Regions from separate parts of the Pseudomonas sp. GW821-FHT12A04 genome, predicted to be linked through region 3. Evidence: predicted binding sites of a transcription regulator. Region 3 holds the regulator's gene; each other region holds the start of a gene.
What was found. Region 3 encodes sigma-54, which starts transcription at its own class of promoters, with help from an activator protein. Its sites were predicted from a motif close to ANTGGCATNNANNTTGCTNT; they were not measured.
Positions count from the first base shown of each region.

Region 1 (10,174 bases), on a different contig from region 3:
AGTGTCGGGCAGCAGCTTTTCCGACATGCTCGGTCAGGCCGTCAATAAAGTGAACGACACCCAACAGGCTTCCACGCAGTTGGCCAGTGCGTTCGAAATCGGCAAAAGCGGCGTCGATCTTACAGACGTGATGATCTCATCGCAGAAAGCCAGCGTGTCCTTCCAGGCATTGACCCAGGTACGCAACAAACTGGTTCAGGCCTACCAAGACATCATGCAGATGCCGGTTTAAAGGACGAGATTGAGTCATGGCAGAAGCAGTCGCCGATAACGTTCCGGCCAAGGCCACTCCAATAGACGGCAAACCGCCGCTGTTCGGGTTGTCCTTCCTGGAAAACCTCTCCGAGATGACCATGTTGCGTCAGGTGGGCCTGTTGGTCGGCCTGGCGGCGAGCGTGGCGATTGGTTTTGCCGTGGTGTTGTGGTCCCAGCAACCGGACTACCGGCCTCTGTACGGCAGCCTTGCCGGCATGGACGCCAAGCAGGTCATGGATACCCTGGCCTCCGCCGATATCCCGTACACCGTCGAACCCAATTCCGGTGCCTTGCTGGTCAAGGCCGATGACCTGTCCCGAGCGCGGCTCAAGCTCGCGGCCGCTGGTGTCACTCCCAGCGACGGCAACATCGGTTTTGAAATCCTCGACAAGGAGCAGGGGCTTGGCACCAGTCAGTTCATGGAAGCGACCCGCTACCGTCGCGGCCTCGAAGGCGAACTGGCCCGCACCATTTCCAGCCTGAACAACGTCAAGGGCGCCCGCGTACACCTGGCGATCCCGAAAAGTTCGGTGTTCGTGCGCGACGAACGCAAGCCAAGCGCTTCTGTTCTGGTTGAACTCTATTCCGGTCGCTCCCTCGAGCCTGGCCAGGTCGTGGCTATTATCAATCTGGTAGCGACCAGCGTTCCCGAGCTCAGCAAGTCGCAGATCACCGTGGTCGACCAGAAGGGCAACCTGCTCTCCGATCAGGCGGAAAACTCCGAACTGACCATGGCTGGCAAGCAGTTCGACTACAGCCGTCGCATGGAAAGCATGCTCACTCAGCGCGTGCACAACATCCTGCAGCCGGTGCTGGGCAACGACCGTTACAAGGCCGAAGTCTCGGCCGACGTGGATTTCAGTGCGGTCGAATCGACTTCCGAGCAATTCAACCCGGATCAACCGGCGTTGCGCAGCGAGCAGTCGGTCAACGAACAACGTACCGCCAGCAATGGCCCGCAAGGCGTGCCGGGTGCCTTGAGCAACCAGCCTCCAGCGCCGGCCTCCGCGCCGCAAACCACCGGCGGCACTCCGGGTGCAGCCGGCATGGTGCAGCCGGGCCAACCGCTGGTTGATGCCAATGGCCAGCAAATCATGGACCCGGCCACCGGTCAGCCGATGCTCGCTCCGTACCCGGCGGACAAGCGTCAACAATCGACCAAGAACTTCGAACTCGACCGATCCATCAGCCACACCAAGCAGCAGCAGGGCCGGTTGAATCGCCTGTCGGTGTCGGTGGTGGTCGATGATCAGGTCAAGATCAATCCGGCCAACGGCGAAACCACCCGTGCGCCATGGAGCGCCGATGAATTGGCGCGCTTCACTCGCCTGGTTCAGGACGCGGTCGGCTTCGATGCCAGCCGTGGTGACAGCGTCAGCGTGATCAACATGCCGTTCTCCGCCGAGCGCGGTGAAGCGATTGCCGAAATTCCGTTCTACTCCCAGCCGTGGTTCTGGGACATCGTCAAGCAAGTGCTGGGTGTGCTGTTCATTCTGGTGCTGGTATTCGGTGTGCTGCGTCCGGTGCTCAACAATATTACCGGTGGTGGCAAGGGCAAGCAGTTGGCCGGTATCGGCAGCGACGTCGAGTTGGGTGGCATGGGCGGTCTGGATGGCGAACTGGCCAACGACCGTGTCAGCCTCGGTGGCCCGACCAGCATCCTGTTGCCGAGCCTGAGCGAAGGCTATGACGCTCAGTTGAACGCAATCAAGAGTCTGGTGGCAGAAGACCCGGGTCGTGTGGCCCAGGTCGTGAAAGAGTGGATTAACGCAGATGAGTGATAACCGAGCCGTTGCCGCCAAACTGTCCAAGGTCGACAAAGCCGCAATCCTGTTGCTGTCCCTGGGGTCCACCGACGCTGCCCAGGTGCTGCGCCACATGGGCCCCAAAGAGGTTCAGCGCGTGGGTGTGGCCATGGCCCAGATGGGTAATGTGCACCGCGAGCAGGTCGAACAGGTGATGAGCGAGTTCGTCGATATCGTCGGCGACCAGACCAGCCTGGGCGTCGGCTCCGACGACTATGTGCGCAAGATGCTCACCCAGGCTCTTGGCGAAGACAAGGCCAACGGCCTGATCGACCGCATCCTGCTCGGTGGCAACACCAGCGGCCTCGACAGCCTGAAGTGGATGGAGCCGCGCGCCGTCGCCGACGTGATCCGTTACGAGCACCCGCAGATCCAGGCGATCGTGGTGGCGTATCTCGATCCGGACCAGGCCGGTGAAGTGCTCGGCAACTTCGACCACAAGGTGCGGCTCGACATCATCCTGCGGGTCTCTTCGCTGAACACCGTACAGCCAGCGGCCCTGAAAGAGCTCAACCAGATTCTCGAGAAGCAGTTCTCCGGCAACTCGAATGCCTCGCGCACTACCCTGGGTGGCATCAAACGCGCGGCGGACATCATGAACTTCCTCGACAGCTCGATCGAAGGCCAGCTCATGGACTCGATCCGCGAAGTCGACGAAGACCTGTCCGGTCAGATCGAAGACCTCATGTTCGTGTTCAACAACCTGGCCGATGTCGACGACCGCGGGATTCAGGCGCTGCTGCGCGAGGTGTCCTCCGATGTGCTGGTGCTGGCCCTCAAGGGGTCGGACGAAGGCGTCAAGGAGAAGATCTTCAAGAACATGTCCAAGCGTGCCGCCGAACTGTTGCGCGACGACCTGGAAGCCAAGGGCCCGGTGCGCGTCAGCGACGTGGAAACCGCGCAGAAGGAAATCCTCACCATCGCCCGCCGTATGGCCGAAGCCGGGGAAATCGTTCTCGGCGGCAAGGGCGGCGAGCAAATGATCTAACACCATGGTCAAGAATGATGATGCACCCACTGACCTGATCCGGGCCAGGGATGTCAGTGGTTTCGATACCTGGGCGCTGCCCAGTTTCGACCCGCCGGAACCCGAGCCGGAACCTGAGCCTGAACCCGAACCGCCGGAAATGGAGGAAGTGCCGCTGGAGGAAGTCCAGCCACTGACCCTTGAAGAGCTCGAAAGCATTCGCCAGGAAGCCTATAACGAAGGCTTCGCGGTGGGTGAGAAGGAAGGTTTCCACAGCACCACGCTCAAGGTCCGTCAGGAAGCCGAAATGGCCCTGACCGCCAAGATTGCGGCGTTGGAGCAACTGATGACGCACCTGTTCGAGCCCATTGCCGAACAGGACACCGAGATTGAAAAGTCCCTGGTCGACCTCGTGCAGCACATCACCAGACAGGTGATCCAGCGCGAGCTGGCCATCGACTCGACGCAGATCGAACACGTCATGCGCGAGGCGCTCAAGCTCTTGCCGCTGGGCGTGGGCAATGTGCGGCTGTACATCAATCCGCAGGATTTCGAACAGGTCAAAGCCCTGCGCGAACGTCATGAAGAAACCTGGCGCATCGTCGAGGACGAAGCGCTGTTGCCTGGCGGTTGCCGGGTCGAGACAGAACACAGCCGCATCGACGCCACGGTCGAAACCCGTGTCGCGCGGGTGATGGACAAGCTGTTCGATCAGTTGCACGAGCAGGCCTTGCACCCGGCCGCGCCGGACCTGAGCCTGGAACTGCCGATCGAAAACAAGCCTGCGGTCGCACCGGCTCAGGATGTTCCCGATGCGCCTTGAACGCACCAGTTTCGCCAAGCGCCTGCGCAGCTATGCCGAGGCCACGGGACTGGAGGGCGCACCGATCCTCGAAGGCCGCTTGCTGCGCATGGTCGGCCTGACCCTTGAAGCCGAAGGCCTGCGCGCCGCCATGGGCAGTCGCTGCATGGTCATCAACGACGACAGCTATCACCCGATGCAGGTCGAAGCCGAGGTGATGGGCTTCTCCGGCAGTAAAGTTTTCCTGATGCCAGTCGGCAGTGTCGCCGGCATCGCGCCCGGTGCCCGAGTGGTGCCCTTGGCCGATACCGGTCGCCTGCCCATGGGCATGAGCATGCTCGGGCGGGTGCTGGATGGCGCCGGTCGTGCGCTGGACGGCAAGGGGGGGATGAAGGCCGAAGACTGGGTGCCAATGGACGGCCCGACCATCAACCCGCTCAAGCGCGAACCGATCAGCGAACCGCTGGACGTGGGCATCCGTTGCATCAATGGCATGCTGACGGTCGGCCGCGGCCAGCGGCTCGGCCTGTTCGCCGGTACCGGTGTCGGTAAATCCGTGCTGTTGGGGATGATGACGCGCTTTACCGAGGCCGACATTATCGTCGTCGGGCTGATCGGTGAGCGGGGGCGTGAAGTTAAAGAATTCATCGAGCACATCCTCGGTGAAGAAGGGCTCAAGCGTTCGGTAGTGGTGGCGTCCCCGGCGGACGATGCGCCGCTGATGCGACTGCGCGCCGCCATGTACTGCACGCGCATCGCCGAATATTTCCGCGACAAGGGCAAGAACGTCCTGTTACTCATGGATTCGCTGACCCGTTTCGCCCAGGCCCAGCGGGAAATCGCCTTGGCCATCGGCGAGCCGCCGGCGACCAAAGGCTATCCGCCGTCGGTATTCGCCAAGCTGCCGAAGCTGGTGGAGCGGGCCGGTAATGCCGAGAAGGGCGGTGGTTCGATCACCGCGTTCTACACCGTGCTGTCCGAAGGCGATGACCAGCAGGACCCGATTGCCGACTCGGCGCGGGGCGTGCTCGACGGGCACATCGTGCTGTCCCGGCGACTGGCCGAGGAAGGGCATTACCCGGCCATTGATATCGAGGCATCCATCAGCCGGGTGATGCCGGCGGTGGTGTCGCCGGAGCACATGATGCGAGCACAGTATTTCAAGCAATTGTGGTCGCGCTATCAGCAGAGTCGCGACCTGATCAGCGTCGGCGCCTACGTCGCTGGCGGCGACCGCGAGACCGACCTGGCGATTTCCTTGCAGCCGCAGCTGGTCAAATACCTGCGCCAGGGGCTCAACGACAGCATCAGCCTGGGCGAAAGCGAAGCTTACCTCGCGTCGATCTTCGCGCCCGCGGCGGGCGGCTAACCGGCCATGGCCCAGACTCGGGCAGGGCGCCTGGCCCCCGTGGTGGAAATGGCCGAAAAGGCCGAGATAACCGCAGTCCAGCGCCTGGGGCACTTTCAGGGGCAAGTGCGTTTGGCCGAAAGCAAACTCGCCGACCTCGAAGCCTTCCGTCTCGACTATCAGGAACAATGGATCGTGCGCGGCAGCGGCGGCGTCTCGGGCCAATGGTTGCTGGGCTATCAGGGCTTTCTCGCGCAACTGGGCACGGCCATCGACCAGCAGCGGCAAAGCCTGGCCTGGCATCAGAACAACCTGAACAAGGCCCGGGAAACCTGGCAGCAGGCGTTTGCCCGGGTCGAGGGTTTGCGCAAGCTGGTTCAGCGCTATGCCGATGAGGCGCGGGCGCTTGAAGACCGGCGCGAACAGAAACTGTTGGATGAATTGTCCCAGCGCCTGCCACGGCAGAATCACCCGTAGGAGCGAGCTCGCTCGCGATAAACCCGAGAGCGCACCGGGCTGTCAGGTGTACAGCGATACTATTGACGACCATCGTCACCACAACCTACCGCCTTGCTCCAACCTCTACCAAATGCTAAACCTTGTGCAAGCGGGTTTACCAATGACAAGGAAGCCATGAAATGTCAGTCGTTACAGAACTCTCTCCGGATGGGCAAAAACTGACGATATCGGTCAAGGGACGATTCGATTTCGCCAAGCATCAGGAGTTTCGTCAGTCCTACGAAAATAAAGAGATATCGGCGGTTGTGGTCGACCTGAAAGACGCCACTTACCTCGACAGCTCGGCGCTGGGCATGCTGCTTTTGCTGCGTGATCACGCCGGTGGCGACGACTCCGATGTCCGCGTCGTCAACAGCAGTACCGACGTGCGCAAGATCCTCGCCATCTCCAACTTCGACAAGCTGTTCGACATCAGTTGATTGCCATGCAGCCACTGGAGCCGCTGACGATCCTGATCGCCGAGGACAGCGCCGCCGATCGCCTGCTGTTGTCGAGCATTCTGCGCCGCCAGGGGCACGAAGTGCTGACGGCGGCCAACGGTGCCGAAGCGGTCGAGGTGTTTCGCCAGCAATCACCGCACCTGGTGTTGATGGATGCGCTGATGCCGGTGATGGACGGTTTCGAGGCGGCCCGGCAGATCAAGGCTCTGGCCGGGGAAACCCTGGTGCCGATCATCTTCCTCACGTCGTTGTCCGAAAGCGAAGCCCTGGCCCGTTGCCTGGAAGTCGGCGGTGACGACTTTCTGGCCAAGCCCTACAACCAGGTGATTCTCGCTGCCAAGATCAAGGCGATGGATCGCTTGCGGCGCTTGCAGGACACCGTGCTGCAACAGCGTGACCAGATCGCCCGGCACCACGACTACCTGCTCAACGAACAGCGTGTGGCCAAGGCCGTTTTCGACAAGGTGGCGCACTCCGGCTGCCTGAATGCCGCTCCGAATATCCGTTATCTGCAATCGCCCTATGCGCTGTTCAACGGCGACCTGTTGCTGGCCGCGTTCACCCCGGCTGGAGACATGCACGTGCTGCTGGGCGATTTCACCGGCCACGGTTTGCCAGCGGCAGTGGGTGCGATGCCCTTGGCCGAGGTCTTCTACGGCATGACCGCCAAGGGCTATGGCCTGGCGGAAATCCTGCGCGAGATGAATGCCAAGCTCAAGCGCATCCTGCCGGTGGACATGTTCTGCTGTGCCACGTTGCTGTGCCTGAGTTTTCAGCGTCGTTCGGTGGAAGTCTGGAATGGCGGCATGCCGGACGGTTACCTGCATCGCGTTGCCAGTGGCGAGCGAACGCCTCTGCCGGCGCGGAACCTGCCTTTGGGTGTGCTGAGCCCGGAATCCTTCGATGAGCGTACCGACGTGTATCCCATGGCCCTCGGGGATCGGGTGTTTCTGCTGTCCGATGGGGTGATCGATACCTGCGACGCCAATGATCAACTGTTTGGCGCGCAGCGATTGCAGCAGGTGTTTGCCGCCAATCGGCATCCGAATGCGCTGTTCGAAGAGATCGAGCAGGCGCTGCGTCATTTCGGCGGTGAAGCGCGTGACGATGTCAGTATGGTCGAAGTCAGCCTGCTGGAGTCGACGCAAATCACTCCGCCGGCGTTGGTCTACTCCGACAGCGGCCAGTCCTGCCCGCTGGACTGGTCGGTAAGTTTCGAGTTTCGCGCCGCCACGCTCAAGCGCTTCAATCCGTTACCCTATCTGTTGCAGTTGTTGCTTGAGGTCCATGGTCTTCGGGCTCAGAGCGGTGCGCTCTACAGCGTGCTGGCGGAGCTCTACTCCAATGCGCTGGAGCATGGCGTGCTGGGGCTGGATTCGAGTCTCAAGCGCGATGCCTCGGGTTTTGCGCGATATTATCAAGAGCGCAATGCCCGGCTGGACGAGCTGCTGGATGGTTATGTACGGTTGCATTTGCAGGTGACGCCAACGGACGATGGCGGTTGCCTGACCATTCACATCGAAGACAGCGGCAAGGGTTTCGATGTCGAGCGGGTGATCGCAAGACCTTTGGAAGACGTCCGCCTGTCGGGGCGTGGGGTCAGTCTGATCCGCCAGTTGGGGCGTAATGCCCGCTGGACCGACAATGGTCGAAGTGCACGCGTGGAGTTTATCTGGGAGGCTCTGGCATAATCCGCGCATTCTTGATCAAGGAGTGAGCAAGTGGACGACACACATGTGGATCGCGACGTGCTGAGCGCATTGCAGGAAGTGATGGAAGAGGGCTATCCGGATCTGCTGGTTGTCTTTCTTGCAGACTCCGAAGAGCGCCTGAAAGTCTTGAGAACAGCCGACAGTGCCGCACGGCTCGTTGAAACCGCCCATAGCTTCAAGGGCAGCAGCAGCAATATGGGCGCCTTCCGGCTGACAGAGCTCTGCCGTCAACTTGAACAGCAGGCCAAAGATTTGCCATGGGCCGCCGTTCAGGAGTTGGTCGGCGAAATCGACCGCGAATTCGCCGATATCCGGCCTCTGTACGAAGCTGAACGACAGCGTTGCCCGGCGAAAATCTGAGCACACGCTGCATTTGGTCCTCTTCGAGTGAAACTGGCTCGACTTTTGCACTTAACTCATCCAACTGTACTTACGAGCCCCGTGCAGCGGAGACCGTTTCATGCCCGTTACTCCCGATATTCTGTTTCAGGCCTCCAGGCAGGCCAAGACTCAAGCTGGCTCCGCCAATCCTCCGGCGCAGACCTCTGAGCCCGGGGGCAAGGCCGCAAGCTTCGCTGATGTCTACGCCGATCAGGCGCAAAGCAAGCCCACTGCGTTGGCGGATGCGTCGCTCAAGCCGGGTCGCGACAAAACCTGCGATGTTGCCGGAACCAAAGACGCTGGTGACGACAAGTCTGCCGCCGAGGAACCGGTGGTTGCCGATGGCGGCAAATCCTTGCCTGCCGAGAGCTCGGTGCAGGCTGGCGACAAGGTCGCTGGCGATGATGCGTCAGATGCCGACCCGGCTCCGGTCGTTGACGCCGCACTGCTGGATCCGGCGCTTGATCCTACATTGCAATCCATCGTATCGGCACCGGTAGCCCCCGCCGTGGTCGACACCGTGCAACCTGTCGTTGATGCGCCGGTTGCCGCTACGGCTACGGCTGTACTCGCTCCAGCGCTGGCCACTGCCGAGGGCGATTTCGATCCCTCGACCGATCCGCTCGACGCATTGCCGGCGGTGCGCCTGGCGATGGAGCAGGGCGGTCACGTATCGGCTTCCAGCCAGGCACAACCCAAGGCTGCACCGACACAGGCGCAAGCCCAGGCTGACGCAGAGCTGACGCCAGAGCAAAATTTTGCCGCCGGCATGGCGACCCTGTTGGATGTTAAGGGTGACAAGAGCGACACCAGCCCGGGTGAAGACAAGGCTTTCAGCGGCTTGATCGATGACGGCCTGAAGGATCTCAAGTCCGCCAGCAGCGACACCCGTGTCGATGATTTCGCCAACCGTCTGGCAGCGCTGACCCAGGCGGCCACACCGAAGACAGCCAATGCCTTGCCGGTGAACCAGCCGATCGCCATGCACCAGAGCGGGTGGACCGAAGAGGTGGTGAACCGGGTCATGTACCTGTCCAGCGCCAATCTCAAGGCGGCGGACATCCAGTTGCAGCCCGCTGAGCTCGGGCGTCTGGACATTCGGGTGAACATGGTTCCCGATCAACAGACCCAGGTCACGTTCATGAGTGCGCATCCGGGCGTCCGTGAGGCGCTGGATGGGCAGGTCCATCGCTTGCGCGACATGTTCGCGCAGCAGGGCATGGGGCAGGTCGATGTCAACGTTTCGGACCAGTCCCGTGGTTCGCAGCAGGGGCAGGAACAAGCCCGGCAAGGTCAGAGCGGGCGGACCAGTGCCAGCGGCGGTCGCCTCGATTCAATGGATGATGACATCACCCCAAGCGTCGCTGAAGCGGCGGTCAATACCACCAGCGTGATCGGCTCCAGCGCGGTCGATTACTACGCCTGACCAAACGAACACCTAACCCTGTGGGAGCGAGCTTGCTCGCGATAGCGGTGTAACAGTCGATGAAAATGTTGACTGTTAAAATGCCATCGCGAGCAAGCTCGCTCCCACAGTGGCTTCGTGGTGATCTTCCGATCGAAGCCGGTCCGCCCAGCTCTTCCCGATACTTCTGGCATAACACTTGCTCTTGCCTTGCCGTGCGACTGTGAAAACCCGAATAGTGACGGATTATTGGCATGGCGAAGAGCGACGCAGCAGTAAAAGACCCCGCAACCAAAGGCAAACTCAAGCTGATTATCGTGATCGTGCTGGCCCTGCTGCTGGCGATCGGTGTGTCCGTGGGGGCGACCTGGTACTTCATGCACAGCGCTCAGAGCAAGCCTGCCGCCGCAGTGGAACAAACCGCTCCTGTCGGCAAGCAGCCAGCGATTTTCGAGGCGATGGCGCCAGCTTTCGTGGCCAACTTCAACCAGAGCGGTCGCCAGCGCTACATGCAAGTGAGCATCACCATGCTCGCGCGCA
Region 1 is NZ_JBXAQZ010000013.1:168,385-178,558, forward strand. Features, by position in the region: gene fliE (flagellar hook-basal body complex protein FliE) at 1-232, shown strand, start outside; gene fliF (flagellar basal-body MS-ring/collar protein FliF) at 249-2,036, shown strand; gene fliG (flagellar motor switch protein FliG) at 2,029-3,048, shown strand; gene fliH (flagellar assembly protein FliH) at 3,053-3,850, shown strand; gene fliI (flagellar protein export ATPase FliI) at 3,840-5,198, shown strand; gene fliJ (flagellar export protein FliJ) at 5,205-5,654, shown strand; gene AC1RS8_RS21040 (STAS domain-containing protein) at 5,816-6,115, shown strand; gene AC1RS8_RS21045 (ATP-binding SpoIIE family protein phosphatase) at 6,121-7,827, shown strand; gene AC1RS8_RS21050 (Hpt domain-containing protein) at 7,858-8,208, shown strand; gene AC1RS8_RS21055 (flagellar hook-length control protein FliK) at 8,309-9,655, shown strand; gene fliL (flagellar basal body-associated protein FliL) at 9,889-10,174, shown strand, end outside.
Region 1: the regulator sigma-54 is predicted to act here: its motif matches at 8,241-8,260, upstream of AC1RS8_RS21055 (flagellar hook-length control protein FliK).

Region 2 (10,174 bases), on a different contig from region 3:
CAGGACCCAACGGATAGAACGGTCGTCATCGACGATCCACACGGTTTCACTACGGCTCATGTCGATGTGGCTCCTTGTTCCAGTGGCAGAAAGATCGAGAAGGTGGTGTGGCCGGGGTGGCTGTCACATTCGATCAGGCCCTGGTGCTGGCTGATGATGTTCTGGGTAATGGCCAGGCCCAGCCCGGTACCGTCCGGGCGACCGCTGACCATGGGGAAGAAAATGGTTTCCTGAAGTTCTGCCGGGATGCCCGGACCGTTGTCGATGATTTCGATCTTGGTCACCAGACGATGGCGTACGTGGCCGATGGTGAACTGGCGCATGGCGCGGGTGCGCAGGCTGATACGCCCCAGGCGCAGTTCGTTCTGGCTGCTGATGGCCTGCATCGCATTGCGCACGATGTTCAGCACGGCCTGAATCATTTGTTCGCGATCGATCAGGACGTCGGGGATGCTTGGATCGTAGTCGCGCACCAAGGTGATGCAGCCCTGGCTTTCAGCCTCCACCAGATGGCAGACACGCTCAAGCACTTCATGGACATTGCACATGGCCAGCGACGGCAGCTTGTTGGAGCCGAGCATGCGATCCACCAGATTACGCAGGCGGTCGGCTTCTTCGATGATGACGTTGGTGTAGTCGCGCAGGCTCTCTTCCGGCAGTTCCCGGGCCAGCAATTGTGCCGCGCCGCGAATCCCGCCCAAGGGGTTCTTGATTTCATGGGCAAGGCCGCGCACCAGCATCTTGCTGGTTTCCTGTTTCGACAGTTGTGCTTCTTCTTTGGTGATCCGCAGCAGGCGGTCACGGGGGTGGACTTCGAGCAGCAGCATCGTGTCGCCGTTGCTCAGAATCGGTGTTACCGCGTAGTCGACGGTCAGGGTCTGGCCGGTGAGGGCGGTGAGCATGGCTTCGCGCTTGGTGAACGGGTGCGCCTGCTCGACGGCCTGGCGCAACGAGTTCAGCGCTTCGGTCGATTCGGTAAACAACTCACTGATGAACTGCCCATGGCTGCGCTGACCGCTGATGGCCAGCAGCATCTCTGCCGCCGGGTTCATGTACTCGAGGCGCAGTTCGGCGTCGAGAAGGATGGTGGCAGTGGTGAGGTTGTCGAGTAGCAAACGGTGGAGTGCGTCGCTAATGGTCATCGGGACCTCTTTTAGGGCAGAGCGTGCGTAAAAAAATGCTGATACGGGCAAAATGCAAAAACCAAACCAAGGCTCCGAAAAGAAGCGTTCAGCGCCTGAAACAGGCGTTTGACGCTCGTTTACGTGGCGTTCTGCCAGCTATCGCGGGTACTTTCGAACCAAAATGGGTTGGAGTGTGAGTACGGTGCAAACAATTGCACCAATATAGTGCGCAAGCCTGAACGAGGTTAAAAGAGTCTCAAGAAAGGATTTTTTTCTTCGCCTGGTCTGTCGCTGAGCGGGCATTCCGGCCGCTGGCCGTAGTCTTCGAGAGTGCAGGGTTTGATCCTGCGCTTCTGGGCGACAGACGTGCGCTGCATGTGGAAAGGTTGGTTGGCGGTGCGTTCGACGATGCGCCCCTGTTCGTCGAGGATTTCCACGGACAGGGTATGGCTGCCGCGATCGATGTTGCTAAGCGGGAACACCGGGCTCAGGCCAGGTTCGGCGGTGGGCTGGCCGTCGAGCAGCAACCGGTAGTGGTGACCGGGTTGCAGGGCCGGTTCGTTGGTGGCGCTGACAATGACTTCGCCGGTGTTGCTGCGGATGGTTGCGTCGGGTTCCGGGATCAGGATACGCAGCACCTCATAGTGGAACAGCGCCTGTACTTCAGGACTGCTCTCGGCGATCAACAGTGCTGCGCTGGTGGGGTTGGCCGCTATTCGATTGCTCTTTGTCAGCGGTACACGCCGGGCGTCGCCGGGTTTTGGCTGGTCGGTGAAAACCCGGTTGCCCTGAGCATCGACATACATGAAGACCTCTGCCGAGGCGGGCTGGGCGATCAGGCAGGCGATCAGTAGCCAGGCCTTCAAGGTATGTGCACCCGCTGTACGGTGAATGTCACCGCAGGGCTCTGCTGCACAACGTTTTCGCCATCGATCACTTGCACGGCGAGGCGGTGTTCGCCGCGATCGATGTTCACCAGTTGCAGGATCGGCACATTGCCTGGCTGGCCGTAGGGCTGACCGTCCAGCAGCAGACGTAACAGGTGGGTGGCTTGCAGGCGGGGTGTGATCAGTACTGTTACGGTGAACGTGCCGTTGTTGGCGCGCAGGGCTTCGGTGCTGGGCAGGCCTGTCAGCTCCAGCACTTCATAGGTTTTGTGGGGGAGTTCATTGTGAGCGGCTTCGGCTTCGACTTTGGCTTCAGCAGCAGGTGCGGCTTCGCCGGAAGGCTGGCGTTCGACGCTGTTGAGGGGCGGCAAGTCGACCGGTTGGGCGCTGATGCCATCAGGCGGTTGATTGCTGTACGCGGTGGCGCCGTTGGCGTCCGTGTACTTGTAGATCTGCGCCGTGGCGGGCAGAACAACCAGCAGCAGGATGAAGAGAAAACCACGACCCATGGAATCGACCGGAAACGAAAGCGTTGGGTTGCAGCATAGGCCAGGCTGGGTGGTTATCCCAAGCTACGACACATTCGGGCATGGTTTGCGAAGGAGGTCCGGCAACCCAGATCCCCTGTGGGAGCGGGCTTGCTCGCGAAGGCGCCAGTACATTCAAGATCAATGTGTCAGACAGATTGCTTTCGCGAGCAAGCCCGCTCCCACAGGGTACTTTGTCGGCCATTGAATCGTGGGCAATAAAAAAGGCCTCCCGAAGGAGGCCTCTTTTTGTCACGCCGCGTGCCGCGGCGCTACCGGATCAGCAGCTGTAGTACAGCTCGTATTCCAGTGGGTGTACGAAGGTACGTACCTTGATTTCTTCTTCGCTTTTCAGGGCGATGTAAGCGTCGATGAAGTCGTCGCTGAAAACGCCGCCTTTGGTCAGGAACGCACGACCTTTGTCCAGCTCTTCCAGGGCTTCTTTCAGGCTGCCGCAAACTTGTGGGATCTCTTTGGCCTCTTCAGGCGGCAGGTCGTACAGGTTTTTGTCAGCGGCGTCGCCAGGGTGGATCTTGTTCTGGATGCCGTCCAGGCCAGCCATCAACAGTGCGGCGAAGCACAGGTACGGGTTGGCAGCCGGATCCGGGAAGCGTGCTTCGATACGGCGGGCTTTCGGGCTCGACACGTAAGGAATACGGATCGAAGCGGAACGGTTGCGAGCCGAGTAGGCCAGCATCACTGGAGCTTCGAAGCCTGGAACCAGACGCTTGTAGGAGTTGGTCGCCGGGTTGGTGAAGCCGTTCAGGGCCTTACCGTGCTTGATGATGCCGCCGATGAAGTACAGGGCGGTGTCGGACAGGCCGGCATAGCCTTCGCCAGCGAAGGTGTTCTTGCCATCTTTCCAGATGGACATGTGTACGTGCATACCCGAGCCGTTGTCGCCGTACAGAGGCTTAGGCATGAAGGTCGCGGTGCGGCCGTAGGCATCGGCAACGTTGTGCACGACGTACTTCAGGGTTTGGGTTTCGTCGGCTTTCTTCACCAGGGTGTTGAACTTGACGCCGATTTCGTTCTGGCCGGCAGTCGCCACTTCGTGGTGGTGAACTTCGACGGTCAGGCCCATTTCTTCCAGTGCGTTGCACATGGAGGTACGGATTTCGTGGTCGTGGTCGAACGGCGGAACCGGGAAATAGCCGCCTTTGACGCCTGGACGGTGGCCTTTGTTGCCGCCTTCGATGTCCTGGTCGGACATCCACGAACCTTGTTCAGAGTAGATCTTGAACATGGAACCGGAAATGTCGGACTTGAACTTCACCTGGTCAAAGATGAAGAACTCTGGCTCAGGACCTGCGTATACGGTGTCACCGATAGCGGTGGCTTTCAGGTGCTCTTCGGCGCGCTTGGCGATCGCACGTGGGTCGCGGTCGTAGCCTTGCATGCTCGAAGGCTCGATGATGTCGCAGACCAGGATCAGGGTCGGTTCTTCGGTGAACGGATCCAGAACAGCGGTGGAGTCGTCCGGCATCAGGATCATGTCGGAGGCTTCGATGCCTTTCCAGCCGGCGATGGAGGAGCCGTCGAACATTTTGCCGACTTCGAAGAAGTCGTCATCCAGCGCATCGCGAGCCGGCATGGTCACGTGGTGCTGAGTGCCTTTGGTGTCCGTGAAGCGCAGATCAATCCACTTGACGTCATGATCTTTGATGAGTTGAACCGACTTCGACATAGTGTCCTCCGGGTGTATTAGGGCTGGTAGTGGATGCCCTTAAATGTTTGTGATGCCGGCGCGAATACTCTGCCAAGGCAACCTGCCTCACAAGGGAGCAAATTGCATGCCAGTGCCCCAGCATGGATTTTTTGCCCCAAAATCACGCTTGAGAGGGCGTTTTGCCCTTTAAAGCAGAAAAGCTCGCCCTGTAATGTGGCGCTATATCCAATAAGTGACCTGTTTTGGTGCATGCAAAACCTTCTGCACATTAACTGGTTAAACCTTGAGCAATTTCCGCTATAATCCGCGCCCCCCTTTTTCGGCAGGCCATGCGCGCGCTGTTTCCATGAAATTAATCGTAAAAGTCTTCCCCGAGATCACCATCAAGAGTCGACCTGTCCGGACGAAATTTATCCGCCAGTTGGCCAAAAACATCCGCGCCGTGCTCCGTGATCTGGACCCGGCCGTGGTGGTGAACGGCGTGTGGGACAATCTCGAGCTGGAAACCCGTGTTACCGACCCGAAAGCCTTGAAAGAGATGGGTGAGCGCCTGACCTGCATGCCGGGCATCGCGCACTTTCTGCAGATCGACGAGTACCCGCTGGGCGACTTCGACGACATCACCGAAAAGTGCAGGCAGCACTACGGCGATGCGCTGGCCGGGAAAATTTTCTCGGTGCGCTGCAAGCGTGCGGGCAAGCACACGTTCAGCTCGATGGACGTCGAAAAATACGTCGGCAGCAAGCTGCGTCGCGAGTGCGGCGCAGCCGGGATCGACCTGAAAGCGCCGGAAATCGAAGTCAGGATCGAGGTTCGCGACCAACGGTTGTTCGTGATCCACAGCCAGCACAACGGCATCGGCGGATATCCGCTGGGCGCGCTGGAGCAGACCCTGGTGCTGATGTCCGGTGGCTTCGACTCCACCGTGGCGGCCTACCAGATCATGCGCCGCGGCCTGATGGCGCATTTCTGCTTCTTCAATCTGGGCGGACGTGCCCACGAACTGGGCGTCATGGAAGTCGCGCATTTCATCTGGAAGAAGTACGGCAGCTCCCAGCGCGTGCTATTTGTCAGTGTGCCGTTCGAAGAAGTGCTGGGCGAAATTCTCGGCAAAGTCGATAACAGTCATATGGGCGTAGTATTGAAGCGTATGATGTTGCGCGCTTCCTCCCAAATTGCCGATCGACTGCACATCGACGCACTGGTCACCGGTGAGGCGATCTCCCAGGTGTCGAGCCAGACGCTGCCGAACCTGTCAGTGATCGACTGCGTGACCGAAAAGCTGGTACTGCGCCCGCTGATCGCCAGTCACAAGCAGGACATTATCGACACGGCAATCGAAATCGGCACCGCCGATTTCGCCCGGCACATGCCGGAATACTGCGGCGTCATCTCGGTCAATCCGAAGACCGCGGCCAAGCGCTATCGCGTCGAGCATGAAGAGAAAGAATTCGATATGGCGGTACTCGAGCGTGCGCTCGAAAACGCCAAGCTGGTGCCGATCGATCGCGTGATCGATGAACTGGGCCAGGACTTGCAGATTGAAGAAGTCAGCGAAGCGCTGGCCGGTCAGATCGTCATCGACATCCGTCACCCGGATGCCGCTGAAGACGACCCGCTGGACCTCGCTGGCATCGAGGTACAAACGATGCCGTTTTATGCAGTGAACGCTCGTTTCAAGGAACTGGACCCTACTCGCCAGTACCTGCTGTATTGCGACAAAGGCGTGATGAGTCGCCTGCATGCCCACCATTTGCTCAGTGAGGGGCATGCCAATGTGCGCGTTTATCGACCGAGCTAAGTGCCCGGGGCTGTTTGCCTGTGGCCTGCGTCACCGGCCCCCCGATGCCACCGTCAAGCTGTAACGGCTTTCACGGACGCTACTGTTAATCGCTGCCAAGACTTGTCAGCACACCGAATCCTCTGATCGAGATACACAAGTGATCGAAAATCTACGCAACATCGCCATCATTGCCCACGTTGACCATGGTAAGACCACCCTGGTAGACAAACTCCTGCGTCAATCCGGCACCCTGGAGCGCAACGAGCTCAACGACGAGCGCGTGATGGACTCCAACGACCAGGAGAAAGAGCGCGGTATTACCATTCTGGCGAAAAACACCGCCATCAACTGGAACGGCTACCACATCAACATCGTGGACACCCCGGGCCACGCCGACTTCGGCGGCGAAGTTGAACGCGTAATGTCGATGGTCGACTCCGTTCTGCTGCTGGTTGACGCTCAAGACGGCCCTATGCCGCAAACCCGTTTCGTGACCAAGAAGGCTTTCGAAGCCGGCCTGCGTCCGATCGTGTGCATCAACAAGGTTGACCGTCCAGGCGCGCGTCCGGACTGGGTTCTGGACCAGATCTTCGACCTGTTCGACAACCTGGGTGCCACCGAAGAACAGCTGGACTTCAAAGTCGTCTACGCCTCGGCCCTGAACGGTATTGCCGGTCTGGACCACACCGAAATGGCTGAAGACATGACCCCGCTGTACCAGTCGATCGTCGACAACGTACCGGCGCCGGCTGTTGACCGTGAAGGTCCGTTCCAGATGCAGATCTCCGCACTGGACTACAACAGCTTCCTGGGTGTTATCGGTGTTGGCCGTATCGCTCGTGGTCGCGTCAAGCCGAACACCCCGGTTGTGGCTATCGGTGCCGACGGCAAGAAGCGTAACGGTCGTATCCTGAAGCTGATGGGTCACCACGGTCTGCACCGCATCGACGTTGAAGAAGCTGCAGCAGGCGATATCGTGTGCATCAGCGGTATGGACTCGCTGTTCATCTCCGACACCCTGTGCCACCCGGACACGGTCGAAGCGATGAAGCCGCTGACCGTCGACGAGCCAACCGTTTCCATGACCTTCCAGGTAAACGACTCGCCATTCTGCGGTAAAGAAGGCAAGTTCGTGACTTCCCGTAACATCAAGGAACGTCTGGACAAAGAGCTGCTGTACAACGTTGCACTGCGCGTTGAAGAAGGCGACTCGGCTGACAAGTTCAAGGTTTCCGGCCGTGGCGAACTGCACCTCTCGGTACTGATCGAAACCATGCGTCGCGAAGGCTTCGAAATGGCTGTAGGCCGTCCGGAAGTGATCATCCGTCTGGTTGACGGCGTGAAGCACGAACCGTTCGAAAACGTCACCATCGACCTTCCGGAAGAATCCCAGGGCAAGGTGATGGAAGAGATGGGCCTGCGTAAGGGCGACCTGACCAACATGGTGCCGGATGGCAAGGGCCGTGTACGTCTGGAATACAACATCCCTGCTCGCGGTCTGATCGGTTTCCGTAACCAGTTCCTGACCCTGACCAACGGTGCTGGCATCCTGACCTCGATCTTCGACCGTTACGACGTGATGAAGTCCGGCGACATGTCCGGCCGTCAGAACGGCGTTCTGGTTTCGGTTGAAACCGGCAAGGCACTGACCTACTCCCTGGAAACCCTGCAGGCGCGTGGCAAGCTGTTCGTAGAACACGGTCAGGAAATCTACAACGGTCAGATCGTTGGTCTGAACAGCCGTGACAACGACCTGGGCGTTAACCCTACCAAGGGCAAGAAGCTCGACAACATGCGTGCTTCGGGTAAAGACGAAACCATCGCTCTGGTTCCACCTGTTCGCTTCACCCTGGAACAGGCTCTGGAATTCATCCAGGACGACGAGCTGTGTGAAGTAACTCCTAAGTCCATCCGTCTTCGCAAGAAGATCCTGGACGAAAGCGAGCGTACCCGCGCTGCCAAGAAAGCCAAGGCATAAGATTTAGCCCTGGCTGAACAAAAACGCCCCCGGTCGAGAGACCGGGGGCGTTTTTGTTTGTCTGGGATTTATGCGGTGTTTGTTCGGGCCTCATCGCGAGCAAGCTCGCTCCCACAGTGTTCGAGGTGAACCACAAATTGTGTGAACACCACAGAACCCCTGTGGGAGCGAGCTTGCTCGCGAGGGCGGCCGATCAGCCGCCACGGGTTTCAGGAAATATCAGAACCGCTCAATCGACCGCGAATTCCGCTCGCGCTCCACTTCTTTTGGCTTGTACGCGCAATACCCCGGCCGCGGGCCGATTTTCGGGTGATTGCGGCAAGTATCCGGGCGCTTATCATAAATAGTGCACAGACGGCTCTTACGATCCAGGTACAGGCAATCGTTGTTGCTCATGCGCTGGAGGGTAAAGATCCCTGACTTCTGATTGAAGCGTTCGACCAAGCCTTCCTTTTGCAGGCGCTTGGCGATGTTCTTCGGCGGATCACCCAGCTCGAATTCATCGACCACGCCGATGCGGATCAGATCCTTGATCTTGACCTCGACGGGCAGGGTGCAGCAGCTGGACATGCACGAGCCGCACATCGGGGCAGAGTACTTGGCCCAGGTATCGAGGCGGTCGATCTCTGCGGCAGCGATCAGGTTCGGCTTCATCATCGTTTGTTACCAGCGTGTGCATCAGGGCGCGCGATCATACCGGGACTGGTGGATTTTTGAACAACCTTTCGCCAGATTTTTTCACGGCCGGCCAATAAACCGCTAATCCGGCACGGCCCCTGCATTGAATCAGGTACACGACAATGTATTGCCGACCCGATTCGCACTTACAGGAAATACTGCCGAACCAGAGCCTCTACCGCCTGTCAGACCGTCTAGGCTCAGACAACTCCAAGCTCGCTCGAGGTCCTATCGATGACTCAAGAACCACTTGTTCGCGAAGCAGAGGTGGCCGCATTCCGCGACGCCGTCTTGACCAAACTCACTTATGCAGTGGGTAAAGACCCGGATCACGCCTTCGACCACGACTGGTTCGAAGCCATTGCCCTGGCCGCGCGGGACCACATGGTCGAGCACTGGATGGACCATACGCGGCAGATCTACCGCAAAGGTCAGAAGCGCGTCTATTACCTCTCCCTGGAATTTCTCATCGGTCGGCTGTTGTTCGACAGCCTGAGCAATCTCGGCCTGCTCGACGTGGCCCGCGAAGCCCTGACCGAACTCGGCGTCGACCTTGAGCGCATCCGCATGCTGGAGCCCGATGCGGCACTGGGCAACGGCGGCCTCGGGCGTCTGGCGGCGTGTTTCCTGGAAAGCATGTCGACCCTCGGCATCGCCGGTCATGGCTACGGCATCCGCTATGAGCACGGGTTGTTCCGCCAGGCGATTGTCGATGGCTGGCAGCAGGAGCAGACCGAACACTGGCTGGATTTCGGCAACCCGTGGGAGTTCGAGCGGCCGGAAGTGGCTTACACCATCGGTTTCGGCGGCGGTGTCGAGACCCTGACCGACGACACCGGCAAATCCCGACAAGTCTGGTCCCCGGCGGAAACCGTGCGGGCGATTGCCTACGACACGCCGGTGGTCGGCTGGCGTGGGGCGAGCGTCAACACGCTGCGCCTGTGGCGTGCCCGGGCCATGGAAGATCTGCACCTGGAGCGTTTCAACGCCGGTGACCACCTGGGCGCCGTGGCCGAAGTGGCCAGGGCCGAAAGCATCTCCCGGGTGCTGTACCCGGCGGACAGCACCGAGGCCGGCCAGGAGTTGCGCCTGCGCCAGGAGTACTTCTTCGTCGCCGCGTCATTGCAGGATTTGCTGCGCCGCCATCGCAACATGCACACCTCGGTGCTGACCCTGGGCGATCACGCCTCTATCCAGCTCAACGACACTCATCCCTCGATTGCCGTGGCTGAACTGATGCGGCAACTGGTCGACGTGTATGACGTGGCGTGGGATGCCGCGTGGCAGGTCACCGTCGATACGCTGTCCTACACCAACCACACATTGCTGCCCGAAGCGCTGGAAACCTGGCCGGTCGGCTTGATGGAACGCATGTTGCCGCGGCACATGCAGATCATTTACCTGATCAACGCCCACCACATCGACTCCCTGCGGGCCAAAGGCATTCACGACTTCGACGTACTGCGCGCGGTGTCGCTGATCGAGGAAGACAACGGTCGCCGGGTGCGCATGGGCAACCTGGCGTTTC
Region 2 is NZ_JBXAQZ010000001.1:409,333-419,506, reverse strand. Features, by position in the region: gene ntrC (nitrogen regulation protein NR(I)) at 1-60, opposite strand, end outside; gene glnL (nitrogen regulation protein NR(II)) at 57-1,142, opposite strand; gene AC1RS8_RS01745 (DUF4124 domain-containing protein) at 1,370-1,990, opposite strand; gene AC1RS8_RS01740 (DUF4124 domain-containing protein) at 1,987-2,520, opposite strand; gene glnA (type I glutamate--ammonia ligase) at 2,819-4,225, opposite strand; gene thiI (tRNA uracil 4-sulfurtransferase ThiI) at 4,554-6,008, shown strand; gene typA (translational GTPase TypA) at 6,148-7,968, shown strand; gene AC1RS8_RS01720 (YkgJ family cysteine cluster protein) at 8,188-8,625, opposite strand; gene AC1RS8_RS01715 (glycogen/starch/alpha-glucan phosphorylase) at 8,881-10,174, shown strand, end outside.
Region 2: the regulator sigma-54 is predicted to act here: its motif matches at 4,320-4,339, upstream of glnA (type I glutamate--ammonia ligase).

Region 3 (10,174 bases):
CCGAATGCAACTGCTTGACCAGCAGCCCGAAGCCGCCACCGATACCGCCCCGGCCGAGCAAGGCATGGAACAGGAACAGGCTCGAACGCCCGAACACCGCCAGCACATCGATGCCGGCCTGGCCGAAGCGGCGAACGCGCTCCATCAATGAAATTCTGCGCATCAGCGCTTCCCCAGAAGATCTGCGCGGTAATCCGTCGCTGGAAAGTGGTACGGAACCGGGCCATCGGGTTCGCCGGTCATGAACTGACGAATGCGCGGTTCATCCGAATTCATCAACTCGTCAGGCGTCCCCTGCCCCAACACCTGCCCATCGCCCACCACATAAATGTAGTCGGCAATGCTCGCGGTCTCGGCCAGGTCGTGGGATACCACGATGCTGGTGATGCCCAGCGCATCGTTGAGCAACCGGATGAGGCGCACCAGAACGCCCATTGCGATGGGGTCCTGGCCGACAAAGGGCTCGTCGTACATGAGGATCTGCGGGTCGAGCGCAATCGCCCGGGCCAGCGCAACACGGCGTTTCATGCCGCCGGAAAGCTCGTCGGGCATCAGTTCGATAGCACCGCGCAAGCCCACGGCCTGCAATTTGAGCAGGACAATGTCGCGGATCATTTCATCCGGCAGCTGGGTATGAACACGCAACGGAAAAGCGACGTTCTCGAAGACATCGAGGTCGGTAAACAGTGCGCCGCTCTGAAACAGCACGCCCATGTGCTTGCGCGCGTCGAACAGGTCGCTGCGCGACAGTTTTGGCAGGTTCTGACCGTTGACCCAGACTTCGCCCTTGGTGGGCCGCAACTGGGCGCCCATCAGACGCAAGAGCGTGGTCTTGCCACACCCGGAAGGCCCCATGATGCCGGTGACCTTGCCGCGCGGGATACGGATATCGACATTATTGAAAATGCTGCGCGCACCGCGCTTGAAGGACAGTCCCTTCAGCTCGACCGCGTAGGCTTTATCGGCACTCATCTAAACTCCTTGCGATGCAGCCTCTCACTCGGACGCCTGGCTTTCTGACAAAAGCACATACCTCCCGGGCAGGCCGAACTGGCGGCGAACTATATCACTGCAACGGCTGCGCGCCCAAGGCCAAAGCCAGGTCATGTTCAGCCGCATGACAGGTTGAAGGCCCCGTTTAGAAGGTTTCCGGCAACAAGGATGGCAATGCGCGACGAACTAGCGTGAGGGATTCGATCATAACCGTTATAATCGCCGCCTTTTCATCAGGCTATACGATTTCTGACATGAGCCAATCCAGCGACCTGATTCAATCAGCACAACGCACCATCCGCCTCGAGGTAGAAGCCGTGCAAGGCCTGCTACCCCATATCGACGCAGATTTCGTACGCGCTTGCGAGATGATTCTGGCCAGCAAAGGCCGCGTGGTCGTGGTCGGCATGGGCAAGTCGGGACACATCGGCAACAAGATTGCCGCGACCTTGGCCAGCACCGGCACCACGGCGTTTTTTGTGCACCCGGCTGAAGCCAGCCACGGTGACATGGGCATGATTACCCGCGACGACATCATTCTGGCGCTCTCGAATTCCGGCTCCACCAATGAAATCGTGACCCTGCTGCCACTGATCAAGCGCCTGGGCATTCAGTTGATCAGCGTGACCGGCAAGCCTGACTCGCCGCTAGCCAAGGCCGCCGAGGTCAACCTGAATGTTCACGTCGAGCACGAAGCCTGTCCGTTGAACCTGGCCCCCACCTCGTCGACCACCGCCGCCCTGGTCATGGGCGATGCCTTGGCAGTCGCGCTGCTGGAAGCCCGTGGCTTTACCGCCGAAGACTTCGCCTTTTCCCATCCCGGCGGCGCCCTGGGCCGACGCCTGCTGCTGAAAGTGGAAAATGTCATGCACGCCGGGCAAGAGTTACCGCAAGTACAGCGCGGCACCCTGCTGAAGGACGCGCTAATGGAAATGACCCGCAAAGGCCTGGGCATGACCGTGATCCTGGAGGCCGACGGAAAGCTGGCCGGGATCTTTACTGACGGTGACTTGCGTCGCACGCTGGACCGTAGCATCGACATCCATAGCGCTACCATCGAACAGGTCATGACAGCACACGGCAAGACTGCCCGCGCCGAGATGCTCGCCGCCGAAGCGCTGAAAATCATGGAAGACCATAAAATCAACGCGCTGGTCGTAGTCGACAGTGAAGACCGCCCGGTCGGCGCCTTGAACATGCACGACTTGCTGCGTGCAGGAGTAATGTAATGAGTGCGGACCTGCTGCAACGCGGCAAACAGATCAAGCTGGCGGTGTTCGATGTCGATGGCGTCCTGACCGATGGGCGCCTGTACTTCCTCGAAGACGGCAGCGAGTTCAAGACGTTCAACACCCTCGACGGCCAGGGCATCAAGATGCTGATGGCCGCCGGCGTGCAGACCGCCATCATCAGTGGCCGCAAGACCCCGGTGGTCGAGCGGCGGGCCAAAAACCTCGGTATCCCGCACCTCTATCAGGGTCGCGAGGATAAACTGGTGGTACTCGACGAACTGCTGGCCCAACTCAACCTGAGCTATGAACAGGTGGCCTACCTCGGCGACGACCTGCCGGACCTGCCGGTGATTCGCCGCGTCGGCCTGGGCATGGCGGTGGCCAATGCCGCCAGCTTCGTGCGTGAACACGCCCACGGCATCACCCTCGCCCGTGGCGGCGAAGGTGCCGCTCGCGAATTCTGCGAATTGATCCTGCGCGCCCAGGACCGCCTCGACGCGGCCAATGCGGCGTACCTGTGAGCCCACTATGCTGAGCAAAAAATTTCGCAACACCCTGATGTTCAGTTGCATCGCGGCGATATTCGCTGCGGTTGGCTACTGGAACATCAGCCCGGAACGTTTCCTCGACAAGCCGGTAACGCCGGTCGATGAAAGCGCGATCGACTATTACGCCATCAACGCCCACAGCGTGCAGTACCTGCCCGACGGCAAGCTGCAATATGATCTGGTGTCCGACAAGGTCGAGCACGTGAAAGCGACCGAGGTGACATTGCTGACCAACCCCGACCTGAATGTGTTCCGCGGCACTGAATTCCCGTGGCACGTCCAGAGCCTGCGCGGCGAGGTCAACCCTGATGGCACACAGGTCGAACTGATCGATGACGTGCGCATCACGCGCTTCGACGAGAAAAACCGTAGAACCCTGATCACCAGCACCCGCATGACCGTGTTCCCGCAGCAGCAATATGCGCAGACCGAGCAAGACGTTAGAATCGACGGCGCTGGCGGTGTATCGACTGGCAAGGGAATGAAAGCGTATTTGAAAGAAAGCAGGATACACCTGCTATCGAACGTAAGAGGACAGTATGAGGCTCGTTAAAACCCTCCCGATTTTGCTCAGTCTGGGCGCAGCACTGGGAAGCGTGAGCGCCTGGGCTCTGCCGGAAGACCAACAGCAGCCTATCCGTATTCAGGCCGACGATGCCCAGCTGGACGACAAGCAAGGTATTGCTACCTATAAGGGTGACGTGATCATCACCCAAGGCTCGATGAAGGTGACAGGCAACACCGTTACCATCACCCGCACCCCGGCTGGCGACATTGACGTAGTGACCTCGGTGGGCAACCTGGCGTACTTCGAGCAATTGCAAACGGCTGGCGATACCAAGCCTGTCCAGGGTTGGGGCGTGACGATCCAGTATCACGCTTCGCAAAATCGCGTCGTACTGATCGACAAGGCCAAAGTTGTCGACAAGGACAACAACGTCACCCAAGGTGAGAAAATTGTCTACGACACGGACAAGAAACTCGCCAGCGCCGGTCGCGCCACAGGCAGCAAAGTCACCGAGGCGCGTCCGCGTATCGACATGGTGATCCAGCCGAAGAAGAAAACCGACGAGAAAAAGGCCCAGTAATGGCAACTCTGAAAGCTCAGCATCTGGCCAAGAGCTACAAGAGCCGCCAGGTCGTGCGTGACGTCAGCCTGTCCATCGACAGCGGCCAGATCGTCGGCCTGCTTGGCCCGAACGGCGCCGGCAAGACCACCTGCTTCTACATGATCGTCGGCCTGGTGCAAGCCGATCAGGGCCGTGTCCTGATCGATGACCTGGACGTCAGCCACCAACCGATGCACGGCCGCGCAAAGGCCGGTATCGGCTACTTGCCGCAGGAAGCATCGATCTTCCGCAAACTGTCGGTGGCCGACAACATCATGGCCATCCTCGAGACCCGCAAGGAACTCGACAAGGCCGGTCGTCGCAAGGAGCTGGAAAGCCTGCTGCAGGAATTCCACATCAGCCACATCCGCGACAACCTGGGCATGAGCCTGTCCGGTGGTGAGCGCCGTCGCGTGGAAATCGCCCGCGCCCTGGCCACCAACCCGAAATTCATCCTCCTCGACGAGCCCTTCGCCGGCGTGGACCCGATTTCGGTCGGCGACATCAAGCAGATCATTCACCACCTCAAGGCCAAGGGCATTGGCGTGCTGATCACGGACCACAACGTTCGTGAAACCCTGGATATCTGTGAAACCGCCTATATCGTCAATGACGGCCAACTGATTGCCGAAGGCGACGCAGAGACCATCCTGGCCAACGACCTGGTCAAGGAAGTGTATCTGGGCCATGAGTTCCGCCTGTAAGCGCTGAGCCGTGCCCAGGCAGCTTGCCCGGGCACCTGACCAGCCACTCACCAGCGCTTCCGTGCCGACAAGCGTGGTCAGCCCTCGACAAGGGCAGCGCTGCAACACAGCTTTATAGTTTTTTATTGTTACAGCGCTCTAGGCAAACCCTTTAGTTTCAGGCATATAATTTGCTTAAGTTTGGCGCCCCGGCGCCCTGTAGTGGATGGCGCATGTGCGCCGGCGAATAAGGTGTTAAGCCCCTGCCATGAAACCATCGCTAGTCTTGAGAATGGGCCAGCAGCTGACGATGACACCGCAGCTGCAACAGGCCATCCGCCTGCTCCAATTGTCAACCCTGGACCTGCAACAGGAAATCCAGGAGGCCCTGGAGTCCAATCCGATGCTCGAACGCCAGGAAGAAGGCGACGACTTCGACAATTCCGACCCCCTGGCCGACAACGCCGAACAAAAGCCCAACACCGACATCCAGGAGCCCTCCTACCAGGAAAGCGCCCCGACGGTTGATAACCTCGATGAGGGTGACTGGAACGAGCGTATCCCCAACGAACTCCCCGTCGACACCGCGTGGGAAGACGTTTACCAGACCAGCGCCAGCAGCCTGCCCAGCAATGATGATGACGAGTGGGACTTCACCACCCGCACCTCGGCCGGCGAAAGCCTGCAGAGCCACTTGCTGTGGCAACTGAACCTGGCCCCGATGTCCGACACCGATCGCCTGATCGCCGTGACCCTGATCGACTGCATCAACAATCAGGGCTACCTGGACGAAACCCTCGAGGAAATCCTCGAAGCGTTCGACCCGGAACTGGACATCGAACTGGACGAAATCGAAGCCGTCCTGCACCGCATCCAGCAATTCGAGCCCGCCGGCATCGGCGCCCGCAACCTGGGCGAATGCCTGCTGCTGCAATTGCGCCAGCTGCCTGCCAAGACCCCTTGGCTGGCCGAGGCCAAGCGCCTGGTCACCGATTACATCGACCTGCTTGGCAGCCGCGACTACAGCCAGTTGATGCGTCGCATGAAGCTCAAGGAAGATGAGCTGCGCCAGGTCATCGAGCTGGTCCAGAGCCTCAACCCGCGCCCGGGCTCGCAGATCGAGTCCACCGAAGCCGAGTACGTCGTTCCTGACGTCATCGTGCGCAAGGACAACGAGCGCTGGCTGGTGGAGCTCAATCAGGAGTCGGTGCCACGGCTGCGGGTCAATGCCCAGTACGCCGGTTTCGTGCGCCGCGCCGACACCAGCGCCGACAATACCTTCATGCGCAATCAGTTGCAGGAGGCCCGCTGGTTCATCAAGAGCCTGCAAAGCCGCAATGAAACCCTGATGAAGGTTGCCACCCAGATCGTCGAGCATCAGCGCGGCTTTCTGGAGTACGGCGACGAAGCCATGAAGCCGCTGGTCCTGCATGACATCGCCGAAGCGGTCGGCATGCATGAATCGACGATTTCACGGGTGACCACCCAGAAGTTCATGCACACCCCCCGGGGCATTTATGAACTGAAGTACTTTTTTTCCAGTCACGTAAGCACCTCCGAAGGCGGCGAATGCTCGTCCACGGCGATCCGGGCGATCATCAAAAAACTGGTTGCAGCGGAAAATCAGAAAAAGCCGTTGAGTGACAGCAAGATCGCTGGTTTACTGGAGGCACAAGGCATTCAGGTGGCTCGCCGCACCGTCGCCAAGTACCGCGAATCCCTCGGGATCGCGCCTTCGAGCGAACGCAAGCGGTTGATGTAGGGCCACGCCACAGCGTTCCAGTGGTAGATCATCTGATCTGCCGCTTTATGCACTGGCAACGAAGGAGAAGCTGTATGCAAGTCAACATCAGTGGACACCAACTGGAAGTGACCGAACCTCTTCGCACCTACATCGGCGAAAAACTCGAACGATTGGAGCGACATTTCGACAAGATCACTAATGTGCAGGTCACGATGACCGTCGAAAAACTGAAGCAGAAAATCGAAGCCACGCTGCATATTCCCGGGAATGAAGTGGTCGCCAACGCGGAACATACCGATATGTATGCCGCGATCGACGCACTCACCGACAAGCTGGATAAACAACTCAAAAAGCATAAGGAAAAGACCCAGAGCCTCCTCCAGGGCGCAACCGGTCGTTAACACTCCCAACCCATGATCCGACTTGAAAGTATCCTGACCCCCGGCCGTTCCCTGGTGAACGTGCCGGGAGGCAGTAAAAAGAAAGCCCTCGAACAAATTGCCAATCTTATCGCCCGCGAAGTGCCGGCCCTGGAGATGCAAGATGTCTTCGAGGCGCTGATCGCCCGTGAAAAACTCGGCTCCACCGGGTTTGGCAATGGCATCGCTATTCCACATTGCCGTCTCAAGGGCTGTGTTTCGCCCATCAGTGCATTGATGCACCTGGACGCCCCTATCGATTTCGACGCCATCGACGGCGCGCCGGTTGACCTGCTGTTCGTGCTGTTGGTCCCGGAAGCCGCCACCGATGCGCACCTTGAGCTGCTGCGACAGATCGCCAGCATGCTCGACCGCAAGGAAGTTCGCGAAAAGCTGCGTAGTGCTACAAGCAACGAAGCCCTGTATCAGGTTGTCCTTGACGAGCAAAACGGTCAGTAATCATGCGCTTGATCATCGTCAGTGGCCGTTCCGGCTCAGGTAAAAGTACCGCCCTCGACGTTCTTGAGGACAGCGGCTACTACTGCATCGACAACCTGCCAGCCGGTCTGCTGCCGGAGCTGGCCGAACGCGCCCTGGTTCATACCGAGATGTTGCAGCCGCTGGTCGCCGTTTCCATTGACGCGCGCAACCTGCCCAGCCACCTGTCACGCTTCCCCGACCTGCTCGAGGAAGTCCGTGCCCGCCACATCCAGTGCGATGTGCTGTACCTGGACGCCGACGAAGAAACCCTGCTCAAGCGTTTCTCGGAAACCCGCCGACGTCACCCCCTGACCAACGCCAACCGCTCGCTGGCCGAAGCCATCAGCGTCGAGAGCGTCCTGCTCGGGCCGATTGCCGACCTCGCCGATCTCAAGATCAACACTACCAGCCTGAACCTGTATCAACTGCGCGATGCCATCAAACTGCGTCTGTTGAATCAGCCGGAGCCGGGGACTGCGTTCCTGGTGGAATCCTTCGGCTTCAAGCGCGGCATGCCGGTGGACGCCGACCTGGTGTTCGATGTGCGCTGCCTGCCCAACCCTTACTGGAAACCGGAGTTGCGCGAACAGTCCGGGCTCGATCAACCGGTTGCCGAATACCTGGCGGCTCAGCCGGATGTCGAAGAGATGTTCCAGGACATTTCCACATACCTGCTAAAGTGGCTGCCTCGCTTTGCCGCCAGCAACCGCGCCTACGTCACCATTGCCATTGGCTGCACTGGCGGACATCACCGTTCCGTCTACCTGACCGAGCGTCTGGGGCAAACGCTGCAACAATCCCTGAAGAACGTCCAGGTCCGCCACCGCGACCTCAGCTAAAGGATTCACATCGCGATGCCTGCTCTGGAAATCGAAATCATCAATAAACTGGGTCTGCACGCTCGCGCTTCTGCAAAATTCGTTGGGGTAGCAGGTCAGTTCCCGTGCCAGATCAGGGCCGGACGTACACCACAGTCCATGGTCGATGGCAAAAGCATCATGGCGATGATGATGCTGGCCGCCGGCAAAGGCACCACGATCCACTTGAGTACAGAAGGCGAGCAGGAACAGGAAGCGCTGGATGCTCTGGTGGCGTTGATCAACAACTTCTTCGACGAAGGCGAGTAATACAACCACAAAAGCCCCTCACCACAAATCAAGCGAGGGCTGTATCCATCACCATCATCAAACAAAACCCCATCAGCAGCCCGAGGCTGGCAAGCTTGTCATGACCATTGCGGCGCGACTCGGGAATGACTTCGTGGGTCACCACCAGCAGCATCGCCCCCGCCGCCAGCGCCAATCCCAAAGGCAGCAGCAGTTCAGCCAGGCTCACCAGCCACGCGCATAGCAGTGCGAACACCGGTTCTACCAAACCTGACGCCGCACCGATCAGGAACGCCTTGCCCCGGGACATCCCTGCCCCGGCCAGCACCAAAGCGATGACCAACCCTTCCGGTACATCCTGCAAGGCAATGCCCATGGCCAGGCTGTCGGCGTCAGGCATTGCGCCACCGGCCGAAACACCTACCGCCATGCCTTCCGGGATGTTGTGGGCGATGATGGCAAATACGAACAGCCAGATCCGCGGAGCAATGACCGGTCGTTCCAGCGTACCGACCAGCATGTCCGGGCTGGCGCCAGAGACCTTCCGATCCACCAGGAACAACAGGAAGGCGCCGAGCATAATGCCGAAGCTGATCAGCCCACTGGACGCCCAAGGTGACAGTCCAAGCCCTTCGGCGGCAGAGATGCCCGGAACGATCAGCGAAAATGCCGTCGCAGCCAGCATCACGCCAGCGCCAAAGCCAAGCAAAGTGTCGCTGAGCATCTGCGGCATCCGCCGAATCACCAACACCGGCACCGCGCCCAGCGCGGTACCCAAGGCGCAGATCGCACCGCCCTGCAGTGCGCGCAGCAACTTCGGCTCAAGGTCGAGCCATGCCAGCCCATGGGCAACCAAAAGGCTCATTCCCGCCAGCAGTAACAGCGATCCAAACGCGTAACGAAACATCCGTCCATTTCCGATCGCCAGTGTTTCAGTGCCCATAGTCCAGCCTTGGATTGTTTTTATGGAAGACTTAAACCAGTGCGGCCTGATAGCGCGCAGCGACTTGCGGCCAATTGATCACGCGGTAGAACGCGCTGATGTATTCCGGACGACGGTTCTGATAACGCAGGTAATAGGCGTGCTCCCAGACGTCGAGACCCAGAATCGGGGTATTGCCGCTCATCAACGGGCTGTCCTGGTTACCGCTGCTTTCCACTACCAAGGTCTTTTGCGGGGTCACGCTCAGCCAGGCCCAGCCGCTGCCGAAGCGGGTCAACGCGGCCTTGGTAAAGGCTTCCTTGAAGCTGTCGAGACCGCCCAGTTGTTCATCGATGGCCTTGGCCAGCACGCCTTCGGGCTCGCCACCACCGTCGGGCGCCATGACTTCCCAGAACAACGAATGATTGGCGTGGCCGCCACCTTGGTTGATCACCGCCGTCCGTAGTTTTTCCGGCAGTTGCTTAACGGCGGACACCAGCTTCTCCACGGGCCACTCGGCATACTCGGTGCCTTCAACAGCCGCGTTCAGGTTATTGATGTAGGTCTGGTGATGCTTGGTGTAGTGGATCTCCATGGTCTGCGCATCGATGTGCGGCTCCAGGGCGTCGTAGGCGTACGGCAAGGCAGGCAAGGTAAAAGCCATGTTCAATGGACTCCATGATGATGAGGCGCAGGCGAAGCGACATCGATGTGCAGCAGCCGATGGGTACGCGGATACTCGCCGTGCTCACTGATGAAATTCAGCAGCTCGACGTAGGTCTTGCTGCTCTGGCGCAACGCGGCTTCTCGCAATGTTTGAGGTAGCCGCGGGTCCTGCATGGTCTGCAGCAGCCGTTGGTGGATGGCACACAAGTATTCGGCGCTCTCCTCCGGCTGATTCAGACGCAAGTGCAGGTCCGCCAGGTTGTGATGGGAAA
Region 3 is NZ_JBXAQZ010000004.1:198,628-208,801, forward strand. Features, by position in the region: gene mlaE (lipid asymmetry maintenance ABC transporter permease subunit MlaE) at 1-163, opposite strand, end outside; gene AC1RS8_RS08575 (ATP-binding cassette domain-containing protein) at 163-972, opposite strand; gene AC1RS8_RS08580 (KpsF/GutQ family sugar-phosphate isomerase) at 1,248-2,222, shown strand; gene AC1RS8_RS08585 (KdsC family phosphatase) at 2,222-2,746, shown strand; gene lptC (LPS export ABC transporter periplasmic protein LptC) at 2,754-3,326, shown strand; gene lptA (lipopolysaccharide transport periplasmic protein LptA) at 3,313-3,861, shown strand; gene lptB (LPS export ABC transporter ATP-binding protein) at 3,861-4,586, shown strand; gene AC1RS8_RS08605 (RNA polymerase factor sigma-54) at 4,834-6,327, shown strand; gene hpf (ribosome hibernation-promoting factor, HPF/YfiA family) at 6,402-6,710, shown strand; gene ptsN (PTS IIA-like nitrogen regulatory protein PtsN) at 6,723-7,187, shown strand; gene rapZ (RNase adapter RapZ) at 7,190-8,047, shown strand; gene AC1RS8_RS08625 (HPr family phosphocarrier protein) at 8,063-8,335, shown strand; gene AC1RS8_RS08630 (ZIP family metal transporter) at 8,364-9,257, opposite strand; gene AC1RS8_RS08635 (superoxide dismutase) at 9,289-9,900, opposite strand; gene AC1RS8_RS08640 (DUF2753 family protein) at 9,903-10,174, opposite strand, start outside.